DNA from 4 places in the Leptolyngbya sp. NIES-2104 genome. Region 4 is predicted to be linked to each of the others. Evidence: predicted binding sites of a transcription regulator. Region 4 holds the regulator's gene; each other region holds the start of a gene.
The links. The regulator NtcA, encoded in region 4, controls nitrogen genes in cyanobacteria. The targets are predictions, from matches to a motif close to TTTGTANNNNNNNNTACAAA.
Positions count from the first base shown of each region.

Region 1: a site for NtcA is predicted at 1,914-1,933, ahead of NIES2104_RS12520 (MSMEG_0569 family flavin-dependent oxidoreductase). Genes of this name have one in related genera too.
Region 2: a site for NtcA is predicted at 1,118-1,137, ahead of NIES2104_RS13785 (DUF4327 family protein). Genes of this name have one in related genera too.
Region 3: a site for NtcA is predicted at 1,379-1,398, ahead of NIES2104_RS22545 (P-II family nitrogen regulator). Genes of this name have one in related genera too.

Region 1 covers NZ_BBWW01000001.1:2,687,716-2,690,927, reverse strand. The annotation lists gene NIES2104_RS12530 (LuxR C-terminal-related transcriptional regulator) at 1-799, shown strand, start outside; gene NIES2104_RS12525 (NAD(P)-dependent oxidoreductase) at 796-1,725, opposite strand; gene NIES2104_RS12520 (MSMEG_0569 family flavin-dependent oxidoreductase) at 1,984-3,212, shown strand, end outside.
Region 2 covers NZ_BBWW01000001.1:2,947,022-2,950,233, reverse strand. The annotation lists gene pdxA (4-hydroxythreonine-4-phosphate dehydrogenase PdxA) at 1-952, shown strand, start outside; gene NIES2104_RS13785 (DUF4327 family protein) at 1,241-1,462, shown strand; gene dapF (diaminopimelate epimerase) at 1,520-2,365, opposite strand; gene NIES2104_RS13775 (hypothetical protein) at 2,451-2,666, shown strand; gene NIES2104_RS13770 (alpha/beta fold hydrolase) at 2,723-3,212, opposite strand, start outside.
Region 3 covers NZ_BBWW01000001.1:4,683,213-4,686,424, forward strand. The annotation lists gene NIES2104_RS22535 (DsbA family protein) at 1-345, shown strand, start outside; gene NIES2104_RS22540 (peptidase) at 377-802, shown strand; gene NIES2104_RS22545 (P-II family nitrogen regulator) at 968-1,306, opposite strand; gene NIES2104_RS22550 (hypothetical protein) at 1,508-2,077, opposite strand; gene queF (preQ(1) synthase) at 2,311-2,709, shown strand; gene NIES2104_RS22560 (acyltransferase) at 2,773-3,212, shown strand, end outside.
Region 4 covers NZ_BBWW01000001.1:2,289,808-2,293,019, reverse strand. The annotation lists gene NIES2104_RS10560 (YdeI family protein) at 93-683, opposite strand; gene ntcA (global nitrogen regulator NtcA) at 1,007-1,678, shown strand; gene NIES2104_RS10550 (DUF3084 domain-containing protein) at 1,796-3,190, shown strand.

The sequences.
Region 1 (3,212 bases), 400 kb from region 4:
AAAAATAGCGCTGAATCGCGTGTCGTTTCTCAGCAATAATCTGCCTGCGGAATCTTGGGTAGGCGATCGAGAATGGGCGATCGAGAACAATATTTGCGGATTTGCAGGCTATCCCTTAATTGCCAGCAATCGCGTTTTAGGCGTATTGGCAATGTTTAGCTGTCATGCTCTAGAACCCGCTTTTTTGGAAGTGTTACAAACGCTGTGCACGATTGTCACGATTTCATTAGATACCGCGATTAAGTATCACCAACAATCCGCTTCATCGCCGCACCCTCGATTTGATGAATTGGTATTGTCGGATCAGCTTGCGACGATTCTAAGTCAAGCACGATTTACGCTAGTGGGAACTGAGAAGCAGTTTGAACCTGCGATCGTTTATGGCTTCCTGAAAGTTGCGGAAGTGTTGTCTAAGATGAATTGTTCCTATGGTCGATTAGTGTATGGAAATGACTTTGTTTCGCTTGATGGAATCGTGCCGTTAACCAACGAGATTGATGAACTCAAACGACTTTGCGATCGCATGTTTCCCAACGCGCTGCAAATTGAACCGAGTCCCGATCGCAACATGATCCAAGTTCTGCTTAAAATCCCGACGGTTGAATCGTCAGTCTTATCAGAACGAGAGATTGAAATTTTGAGACTGCTGACTCAGGGATTTCGCGATCGAGACATCGCGGATCAATTGATTATTAGCGAAAGTACGGTTAAATTTCACTTGAACAATGTCATGAGCAAACTCAAGTCTCGAACACGGTATCAAGCAATTTATCAATCGATCGTTCAAGGATGGATCTAAGCACAAAAAGGAACGTCCGATCGCTGATAAGCAGCATACCAATCCACAGTTCGCGCTAATCCTTCTTCTAGAGAAACCTTGGGCTGCCAGTTCAGTTTAGACATTGAATCGGCAATGTTCGCGACTCTGACCTGTTCCATCGGTCGATCAGGCAATGCTCCAAACAAAGGCTGAATCCTGGGATTAATCATCCGATTCAAACGCTGCACAATTTCAGCGATCGAAGTTAACGTTCCAGAACCAAGTTCAAACACCCCATCTTCTGGCGAACGTGCCGCAGCAATCAATCCATCCACCACATCATCGACATAAATCCAATCAATCAATCGCTGACCGCTCGATAGTTGGGGAGCTTCTCCATTGAGCAACGCCTGCGTCACATGGGGAATCAGCTTCTTAAAGTTCATTTGTCCTGGACCATACACCATATAAATTCGCGCTCTGACGATCGGCAACTGATATAGCTGCTGAAACATCTGAGCGTAGATCGTACTTGACCATTTCGCCGCTGCATATGGGGAAGACGCGATCGGCATTTCACCTTCATTCGGTTCTTCGAGTGATCCCGCCAAAACAATCCGCCCGCCCACTTCAGCCATCAGCGTGAGCAAGTTAACCGTACTCACTAAGTTTCCTTGTAACGTCGATCGTACCGCTTCTAAACTTCGAGATGCCGAAGAATCCGCCGCCAAGTGAAAAAGCAAATCAGGCTTCACCCTTGTCACAATTCGCCGCATGTCATCGAAGCTAGTGACATCTGCCTGCATCCATCGGATTGAACCATTCGACTCTTGTGGAAATCGCGACACTCCAAACACTTCTGCTTGATGCTGTCGAAGTCGCTGACAAAGAGGACGACCAATAAAACCACTTGCCCCAGTCACTAAAATCCTTGTGCCTGAGAGAGAACGAGGTAGAGCACACATAAAAAAACCTAGAAATTCTTTTGCAGAGAAAGACAGTCCGAGGAACTCTGTACAGTGTCCAAGAGTACAGCAGTAGAATCTGACGCATCCGTAGTTTATTCGCAACGATTGTTCGATCGCATCAATCAATCGATAGAGGTAAAAGGCACTAATTTCCGTCAGTCTGTGACCTGATTAATTGCAATGCCTTGGTATTGACCACTACAATAAACGGCGACCCTTACCCTTTACGCTGTCATTGGTATTACGGATCTTCCTATGCAAACTCATTATCCGGTGATTATTGTTGGCGGTGGGCAATCGGGCTTATCGATGAGCTATTGCCTGAAAGAAAAAGCGATCGAGCATCTCATTTTCGAGAAGCATACGATCGCTCATGCCTGGAAAGAAAAACGCTGGGATACCTTCTGCTTGGTCACTCCAAACTGGCAATGTCAGCTTCCGGGCTACCCGTATAACGGTGTTGATCCTCACGGATTTATGCAAAAAGACGCGATCGTGGACTATGTCAAAAGCTATGCCGCTTCTTTTGATCCCCCGATTCGCGAAGGAGTCGAAGTTCTAAAAGTCCGACAGCACGACGATCGCTTTGAACTGACCACCTCGATCGGAGTGTTTACAGCCGATCAAGTGGTGATTGCTGCGGGAAGCTATCATCTACCAAAAATTCCAAGCCTGCGAGAGCGCTTTCCTGACACGATTCAACAATTACACGCTTCAGAATACAGAAATCCTCAATCTTTGCCGAACCATGTCTTAGTCATTGGAACTGGGCAATCAGGCTGTCAAATTGCAGAAGACTTACACTTAGCTGGGAAAACTGTGCATTTATCTGTGGGAAGTGCGCCCCGGACTCCGAGACGGTATCGCGGTAAAGATGTGGTCGATTGGTTGGATCAGATGGGCTATTATGATTTGTCGATCGACGATCATCCCCAAAAAGAAACGGTCAGAAGCAAAGCAAATCACTATGTCACAGGTCGCGATGGCGGACGAGAAATTGATCTGCGACATTTTGCCCTCGAAGGAATGCACTTGTATGGCAGATTAAAGACCGTGAACGGAACCACGATCGAGTTTGAAACCAATCTTAAACAGAATCTCGATCGCGCTGATGCCGTCTCTGAGAGCATTAAGAAAACGATCGATACCTTCATCGAAAAGAATCAAATCGAAGCCTCGATCGAGCCGTCGTATCATCCGGTGTGGGAGCCTGTAGAAGAATCAGGAATGCTCGATTGTCAGAACATCGAAGCGATCATTTGGTGTACGGGTTATCGATCGGATTTTCGCTGGATTGAAGTTCCGGTATTTGATGGTAAAGGCTATCCCGGACACGAACGCGGGGTCACTCCGATTTGGGGATTTTACTTTCTTGGGTTACCCTGGCTGTACACCTGGGGATCTGGGCGATTTTCTGGAATTGCGAGAGATGCACAGTATCTAGCAGATTACATTGCTGCAAGAAAGAGAGTCTCTCAAGATAG
Region 2 (3,212 bases), 660 kb from region 4:
ATTTGATCGCCCAACTACTGATATTACGATCGCTGGAAATCGCGCTTATTTGAACGAACTCTACGATCGCCTCCGCTCCGATTCAAATCTTGCAAATCCAAACGATCTGAACGTTCTAGATCTCGATCTTCCTGGAGAAATCACGCTCAGCAAGGAAAGTGCAATCAGCGGTGAAGCGAGTTTTCGATATTTAGAAACGGCAATCGATCGCACATTAGCAGGCGAATTTGATGGAATTGTCACGGCTCCGATCGCAAAATCTGCTTGGAAAGCCGCAGGTCACATTTATCCAGGACAAACCGAACTCTTAGCCGAAAAAGCTGGAATCGATCGCTTTGGCATGATGTTTGTTGCTCGATCGCCTCACACCGACTGGACATTACGCGCACTCTTGGCAACAACCCACATTCCACTCAAGCAAGTTCCAGAAGCGCTCACCTTTGACGGACTGACTCAGAAGTTGGAATTACTCATCGAATGCCTTGAGGAGGCGTTTGGAATCGATCAGCCGCGAATTGCGATCGCAGGACTGAATCCCCACAGCGGCGAACAGGGACAACTCGGACGCGAAGAAATCGATTGGTTGTCTCCCTGGCTGGAATCGATGAGAAAACAATTTCCTCACGTTCAATTGGATGGGTTATTGCCACCTGATACGATGTGGGTTAAACCAGGTCAAGCCTGGTTTGGTTCCGGTCGTGGTTCGGCTCATGATGCTTATCTAGCGCTGTATCACGATCAGGGATTAATTCCGGTAAAATTGATGGCGTTCGATCGCGCTGTGAATACCTCGATCGGGCTTCCCTTCGTGCGGACTTCTCCGGATCATGGAACCGCATTCGACATCGCTGGAAAGGGAATTGCTGATGCAACCAGTATGAAAGCCGCGATCGATTTCGCGATCGAACTTGTTCAGCGTCGGTCATCATTCTTACCAATCAAAGCAATTTGATTCTCTAATGCTTGTTCCGGACCTTCATCTGTCAAACTTAGGGAAGACAACAAAATTTTGCTAAATTCACTACAATTTGCAGTGAGGTTGAATGTTAGGGGTTGTTGACTTTGGCAATACATCTTAAATTTTTAGCTCAGAAATGAGGTAGAAAATAAGAAGAATTCAGTATATCTCACTACAAAGTTACGCTGTTTGGAGGAGACAGACGGCGAAAGGCTTTGGACTTCTTAATTTGTTAATTAGGTTGATATCTTCGATTCCCAGATTTCTCAGGAAGGTAGACCCATGCTTCAGACTGCACAGTACTCGCTTGGCATGATTCAAGACGAAGTACGACATCTCATTGACAGCGGACTTGTCAGCCGACAACAGCCGATTTATACGTTATGCAAGCACATCCCAGCCCGTGAATGGATGCGCTTTGAAACCGAATTAGAGCGATATGATTTCCTGCTGCGCGATCGCATTGGCGATTTGATGTGCCAGGAATGCTGGGACAACGACTAGGGAAAGATGCACCGAGAATCAGACGCTTTTTGAAACCTGTCTGATTCTCGCCCAAGATTAGTCTCGACTCCCAGCGAAGACTTTATCCGCACTTCCGGTCATATAGATTCTGTTATCGGTTGCCCATTCGATTTGGAGACAGCCGCCGGGTAATTCGATCGTGGCTCGTCGATCGCATTTCTGATTTAGCACTCCTGCGACCAACGACGCACAAGCTCCCGTTCCGCAAGCAAGCGTGATCCCGGCTCCTCGCTCCCAAACTCGCATTTTCAGGTAGTCCGATCGCACAATTTCAATAAATTCGGTATTGGTTCGCTGTGGGAAAACGGTGTGATTCTCGAACAACGGTCCAATTTTTTCAAGCTCGATCGCTGCAACACTGTCAACAAACGTAATGCAGTGCGGGTTGCCCATACTGACACACGTCACATTCCAAGTTTGTCCTGCGACTTCAAGTGGCAGATTGATTACTTTCTGATCTGGAGCCGCTAACGTCGTTGGAATTTCTCCAGCCAATAACCGAGGTTCACCCATATCGACCGTGACTTGTCCGTTCGATTCAAACTTCGGAACCATCACACCCGCAAGGGTATGAATCCGATACTGTTCTTTTGATCGTCCAGTATCCGCAACTTCCAAATCCGCAATAAATCGACCCAAGCAACGAATTCCATTGCCGCACATTTCCGGCTCTGACCCATCAGAGTTAAAAATTCGCATTGTGTAATCGGTTCCATCTTGACCCGGAAGCGCAAAAATCACGCCATCCGCCCCGATCCCGAAATGTCGATCGCACCAGTCCACTGCCTCTTCAGGTGAGAGTTTTGGCTCAGTTGAGTCGCGATTATCGATCAAAATAAAGTCGTTGCCCAGTCCGTGATACTTTGTGAATTCGATCGTCATGATGAACAGTTACAGAAGTGTGTGAATTTTGGGGAATTGAGGCACTCTAGTAGGTTAGAACGGTTTCGATCGAGGACTTCCCCCAATGAGTATTGAACTAGATACCGGATTGCCAAGTACTCGTCAAATTCAGACGATTATTCGCGATGAAAAAGAAATCGAGATGAAGCTTTCCACAGGTGATTTGCTCACTGGGAAAGTCCGCTGGCAAGACCCTCATTGTATCTGCATCATGGATCACTATGACCAAGCAACGATCGTATGGCGACAATCGATCGTTTTTGTCAAACCTAAGATATAGATGTTCTTTTCTGACGAGACGATGGGGGCAAGATGCAAGTCTGGCTCCCATTTTTCTTAGAACCTGCGTTTTCTCGATCGATATTTTTCCAGAAATCCTAAAATTCCCGCTGCCAACTGCTCTGGATATTCCTCATGCAATCCGAGCGATCCGGGCATCCGATACACCTGCACCCCAGAAAAATGCGCTAACACTTCAATTTCCTGACGCGATTTCGGTGGCATCTGTTCACCAATTACCATCATTACGGGCACTGGGAGTGGCTGAAACCAGTTAAACCAATCTTGACGCGATCGCACTCGATCCAATCCCCCCGTCACGAAGGCGGCTGAAGCAAATCGCGCTCCTTTTTTCTTTGTCGTTTTCCATTTTTGCTCGATCAGTTCAGGCGTAATATTCTGCTGATCCGCGAAAACATGCCGCCTGTACATGAATTTCAAAAAGCGGCGAGTCGTATTCAAGATATAGAGAAACTGTCCCACGATCGGCAATCCAATCAGTCGCCGCAATATTCCATAAGCCCAACGGTGCTCGCCCATCGCCGTC
Region 3 (3,212 bases), 2.4 Mb from region 4:
TTACCACTCACGAGTATTCACGCTCAAGCACTTCCAGCAGCGAAAGCAGCTTGGGCAGCCGGACAGCAAGGGAAATTCTGGGAATTTCATGATGGACTGTTCGCACAGCAGAAAGAATTAGGAGAGCCGTTGTATGCGAGTTTGGCGAAAAGCTTGAAACTAGATGTAGGGCGGTTCGATCGCGATCGCAATTCTGCATCCGCCGAAGCCGCTATCACTCAAGATTTGCAACTCGCGGAAAAACTGGGAATCAATGGAACGCCGTTTTTTGTGATGAATGGTCGTGTATTCTCTGGAGATGTTGAACTCGCCGCATTAGAGCAAGTTCTCAATCAAGCGCAATAGATGGAAGTGAGAAGTGAACATGAAACGATGGATGTCTTGGCTTTGGGCGGTTCCCGTTGCGATTTCAGTTTCGACGAGCGCAATTGCCCAAACACCAAATCGACCGTATGCCCCGATTCCGCTGACACCAGGCAGAGAAGTCAACGATCGCTTATCGGATGCGGATATTCCCACCGGACAGGGCAATTTTGCGCGGGATTATCTTGTGCAATTGCAGGCGGGGGATCAAATTGCGATCGATTTGTCCTCGGATAGTTTTGATTCGATCGTGATGTTGATGACGACGAATGGATCAACCGTGGCAGAGAACGATGATGGACCGGATGGCACGACAAATTCGTTACTGTTTACTCGAATTGCGCGAACTGGAAATTACATCGTTCGGGTGAAAGCGTTTGGAGAAACCGCAGGCGGACCTTTTAAGCTGAAATTAACGCGATTAAGACCTGTGCAGTAAGTCAGTTTGATTAGTCTTCTCACTTCGTTGCTAACCCGCCCCGGAATGGAATTCGGGGCGGACAAACAACGGAGCGCGAGAAATCATCAAATTTACAATCAACAAAAAGAGGCAATCCAAACCGGGCTGCCTCTCATCGTTTGAATCAGTTAAAAATTAGTGTCGCTAAACCGCTTCAAAGTTCTTCTCACCCGTCCGAATCCGAACCACTTGATCCACTGGAGTAATGAAGATCTTACCGTCTCCAATTTCTCCCGTTCGAGCGGCAACGATGATTTTATCAACCACCATATCCACCTGATCATCTTCGACCACGATTTCGATTTTGAGCTTTTGTAAAAACTCAACCGTGTATTCAGATCCCCGGTAGCGCTCAGTTTGACCTTTCTGCCGTCCAAACCCTCGGACTTCAGAAACCGTCATTCCGACAATTCCAGCGTTGACTAATGCAATTTTGACTTCATCGAGTTTAAATGGGCGAACAATCGCTTCAACCTTTTTCAAGCGCTTACACTCCTTAATCCTAATTTCTATCGTTCGGGCATGACACTATCTATCATTGTTCACAAAAAAGATTTTGTAACAACGAATACGATCGATAGCCAGTTTACCCGATCGCAGTGCTGATCTTCGAGTTTCGCACGACCCGCGAAAAATCGGAATTCTCAGTAGCAATTCGTAATTTGAGTGTTACGAATCAAGACGTTACTTGGAGGAAGGAGCTAACAACGGACGCACCAACAAGAAGCCTGCACCAAAGGCACTGATAACAATTAAGCCAATCACAACCGCCAGCATCCAGCCGTTTAATTCGATGTAAGACTCTTTTTCTGGCTTGATTTTGCGACGGGGTTTGCTGTCTTGTTCGATGATTAGCTTTTCTTCGATCGGTTCAAGTGGCTTCAGTTCCAAATGGGGCGGGAGCGGTTCAGCGACGGGTTCAGCAAGCATCCGAGGCGGCATTACTGGAATGTGAAAGGTTGGCTCTTCGATCGTCAAATCCACACGAGGAGCAGACGGAGCCGTAGAAGGCTGAATCGCGTTCGAGAATTTGCGAAGTTGGAGGGCGGCTTGTACCGTTTTTTCGATCTCTTGACGCAATTGTTGATTTTGTTGAGCCAACTTCTGATTTTCAGTTTTGATTGACTCCATTGCGGTTTTGGTTGCCTGAAGTTCTGCAACGACTTCGCGATACACCGAGATGGGGACAGCAGGAGCGTGTGCAACCGATGTAGGAGGCAAGTTAACCGATCGAGGTGGCGTTTTTTGCGTCATGGGGTTCATAGCTGTAAAAGTAATCCGAAAAAGCTCGAAATGGTGATGCCTCAGAATAGCTGCAATTGAAGCAATCAACGCACTTTTAGTCAAGTTTTTTGCAGAAAAATTTTCAATAAAAGCTGGAGATTCGGGGATTGCTGAGAGAATCGCTAAAAAATCAGTTGTTTCAATCGTGCATCCGTGTAAATCCGATTGCTAAGATCGATCAGGTTATTTTCTCTCAATTCAATATGACACAAGCGCAAGAACACCCGGAAGTGAAGTACGGGGAACGCCTGATCGAAGAAGGCAAGCTCATCACATTTCCCAATCCTAGACCCGGAAGACGGTACACGATTTCGATTACGCTGCCAGAGTTTACGTGCAAGTGTCCGTTTTCTGGCTATCCCGATTTCGGCACGATCTATGTCAACTATGTGCCTGATCAACGGGTGGTGGAGTTGAAGGCGATTAAGCTCTATATCAATAGTTATCGCGATCGCTACATTTCCCACGAAGAAGCCGCAAACCAAATTCTCGATGATATGGTCGAAGCTTGTAATCCGTTAGAAGTCACGGTGAAAGCCGACTACACGCCGCGTGGGAATGTTCACACCGTGGTTGAAGTCACGCATCAGAAACAGGCGTAATCACTGCCCAATCTGGAATAGAAACTTGGGCAGACTAGCGCTGAAGTTTCTATTCCCATCCCCGTGAATTCACCTGTAAAGTCTTCCTCAAATCGATTCCTCGAATTAGATGTTTTGCGCGGAATTGCAGCATTTAGCGTCGTTCTGTTTCACTACACTAGCCAGTACGCTACGTTATTTCAGCATTCCTCAGCGCTCTGGTTTTACTTCGCGATCGGGCGGCATGGGGTGGAATTATTTTTCATGATTAGCGGCTTTGTGATTCTGATGTCGCTGGAGCGGACAAAGCGCGGATTAGATTTTATTGTGGGACGGGCAGCAAGGTTGTATCCGGCGTACTGGGTTGCGATCGCGCTGACGAGTATCGTGGTCGCGATCGCTCAAATTCCGACGCTGCAAGTGACACAGATCGAAGGATTGGTCAATTTCACGATGCTGCATGGATTTTTCAAAGTTCCTCATGTCGATGATGTGTACTGGACACTTCAGCTTGAGTTGTGTTT
Region 4 (3,212 bases):
CTTAGTCCTTTTCAAAGAACTTTCGCCGATTAGCCCGAAATTCTATTTCAGGGCGGGACGTTGCGACAAACAAGAACTTTTCAAACGTCCTCTTAAGGAGTTCGATCGAGGGGCGATCGATTCTGAGCAACAGCGATGATCGTCTTTTCGATTCGGTTCTGTCGTGTCTCAGATCGTTTCGCGCTCTCGATCCAATAGAGAATCACTTTCTTTGTCGAGTTGCTGAACGCCTCGAAATTTTGTTGTACGATCGCATTTTTTCCCAACGCTTCGATCAAATCTGGCGGTAAGATTAGCGCCTCGATCGCATCTAAAGAAGTCCAAGATCCATCGAGTTTTGCCGCTTCAATTTTTTTACTCCCCGCTTCGGTCATTAAGCCCTGTTCGATTAATTCGTCGATGTATTGCTTGTTCAATTTTGACCAAACACTTTTGGGTTTTCGAGGTGTAAAAATCTGCATATAGCGATCGTCATCGAGCGATTTCGCCTTACTGTCGATCCAGCCAAAACAAAGCGCTTCCTTTACAGCTTCAGGATATCGGACGCTCGGCTTACTGCTTTTCACTTTGTAGTAAATTAGCCAAATTCCGATCGCAGTTTCATGATTTTGTTGCAGCCAATTTCGCCAAGTGGCGCGGTCGATCACTTCTATTTTTTCTAGCTGGTCTTCAAATCTGGGCATGGTTGAAAATGCTGACTTTCTTACTTAGGAGAATTAACAATTCCTTAAGGGTTGCGTCTACATCCTGGTGGCTTTCACGGTATGATGTGTGGAAATTATTGCAGTTCTCAAAAAGAAGACCTCAATATTACTGAAAATAGCGCACCTGAACTCAGAAAATTTACGGAGATTTTCAAAATCAGAGCAAAAATGTAGCGCAGTGTACAAAAACCATTTGAGGACTCAGTTTTAGTGGTCTAAAGTCATCGATTGTTCACAAAGTGCACATCGCGTTACTGACTCGGTAAACTGCTCCAGTTTCACTCGATACGATAAGGAAAGAAATGGTAGTGACCAAGGATAGACCGCTCGCAACAATGTTTCGTCAGATCGGGGGAGGTGCGTATCCTCCTGTTATTGAGACGTTTGAACGCGGTAAGACAATCTTTTTTCCGGGTGATCCAGCGGAACGAGTCTATTTTCTCGTTAAGGGTGCGGTCAAACTCTCACGGGTCTACGAAGCAGGCGAAGAAATTACAGTAGCGCTGTTAAGAGAAAATAGCGTGTTCGGGGTGTTATCGCTGATTACCGGACAGCGTGCCGATCGCTTTTATCACGCGGTCGCATTTACCCCGGTTGAATTGCTTTCAGTGCCGATCGAACAAGTCGAAAAAGCTCTGAAAGAAAACCCAGAACTTTCGATGTTAATGCTCAAAGGCTTATCATCGCGGATTCTTCAGACCGAGATGATGATTGAAACCTTGGCACACCGAGACATGGGATCACGCCTGGTGAGTTTTCTTTTGATTCTGTGTCGTGATTTTGGTGTGCCGACGCAAGAAGGAATCATGATCGATTTGAAACTGTCGCATCAAGCGATCGCAGAAGCGATCGGATCAACTCGTGTAACGGTTACTCGATTATTGGGTGATTTGCGGCAAGACAAAATGATTTCGATTCACAAGAAAAAGATCACCGTTCACAATCCTGTAACGCTGAGTCAACAATTCACCTAATTCGCTTAAAATTCTTTCCTGAAGGACGCGCCCGAAGTTTAGAGGGAACAGGCATAATGAAAGGCGGGTCTAGAATTGCCTCAGACCGTTTTGGGTGGGGGATGACTTGGGAGTAGTATGTCCGATGTCGGGCTGATTTTAATTCTGGTGGTGCTGGTGTTGGGGGGAGCGATCGCGACAATTGGCGATCGTTTAGGAACCCGTGTGGGAAAAGCCCGCCTCAGTTTGTTCAATCTCCGCCCTAAGCAAACCGCTGTCGTCGTCACGATCTTAACCGGAACGCTAATTTCTGCTTCGACGCTGGGCGTGTTGCTGCTGGCGAGTAAGACCTTCCGGGAAATGCTGCTGAACTTCGGACGGATTCAGTCGGAATTGCGCGATCGAGGACGCGATTTAGAAAAAGTGTCGGCTGATTTGAAAGCGACTGATGCCCAGAAAGCTCAGGTCGAGAAGCAACTGACAGAAGCGCGATCGGAACGTGCTCAAGTCGAAGAACAGCTCAAACGAATTAATGCCAATTTGCAGACCTCGATTGATCGGCAACGGGAAACCAATGCTCAACTGCGAACGACGGAAGCTCAGCGCGATGCAACTCGTCGTCAATTAGAGACGGTTTCGGGTCAAGCTGAGAAGCTGCGGACTGAAATCGCTCAACTGCAATCCGAACAAGACAAATTGATTGAACAGCGCGATCAGGTGAAGACCCAGATTGCAGCGCGAGATGAAGAAATTGCAGAGCGGACACGAGTGATCGAACAGCGCGATCGCGAAATTAGTGAACGCGATCGCGTGATTGCAGAACGTGGAGAAAATCTGAAACGATTGGAATCACAACGTGCCGCGCTGACTGAGGCGCTCCAGCAATTCGGGCGAGATGTGCAACTGGTTCGGAGCGGTGATTTAGCGATCTATCGCACACAAGTCTTATCTTCTGCGGTTGTGCGTGTGGTCGAACCCGGAGGCGCAAGAGCAGCGGTTGATCAACTGTTACAGTATGCGAATCGGGCGGCAATTCAATCGCTACAACCGGGGCGAAATGATCAAGTTGTCCAAATTCCGATCGCAGAAGTGGAAGGCTTGATTCGGCAGATTAGTGACGGTCAGGATTATCTGGTTCGTGTGCAAGCCCGCGCCAACTATGTGAAGGGCGAAAATAGCGCGGTGTTTGTTTATGTCAATGCGGTTCCGAATCGGGTGGTATTTCTCGAAGGAGATACGATCGCATCGCAAACGATTGATCCGTCGAAACTCTCGTCTCAGGACTTTCAGAAATCGATTCAGGACTTGTTCGCGGCTTCTAATTCCCGCGCTCGTGTCGCTGGGGTTTTAAACGACAACATCGAAATCGAGAAGCTGTTAACGCTTGGACCTTTTATTGAACAGTTGCGACGTTATCCGACTGCGATCGAGATTAGGGCGGTCGCATCACAAGTGACTTACACAGCAGGACCTCTAAAAATAGAATTAGTGGCGGTGCAGAACGGGCAAGTGATTTTAAGAGCATCCAGTTAACGAACTTTTTTGAGAGTAGAGG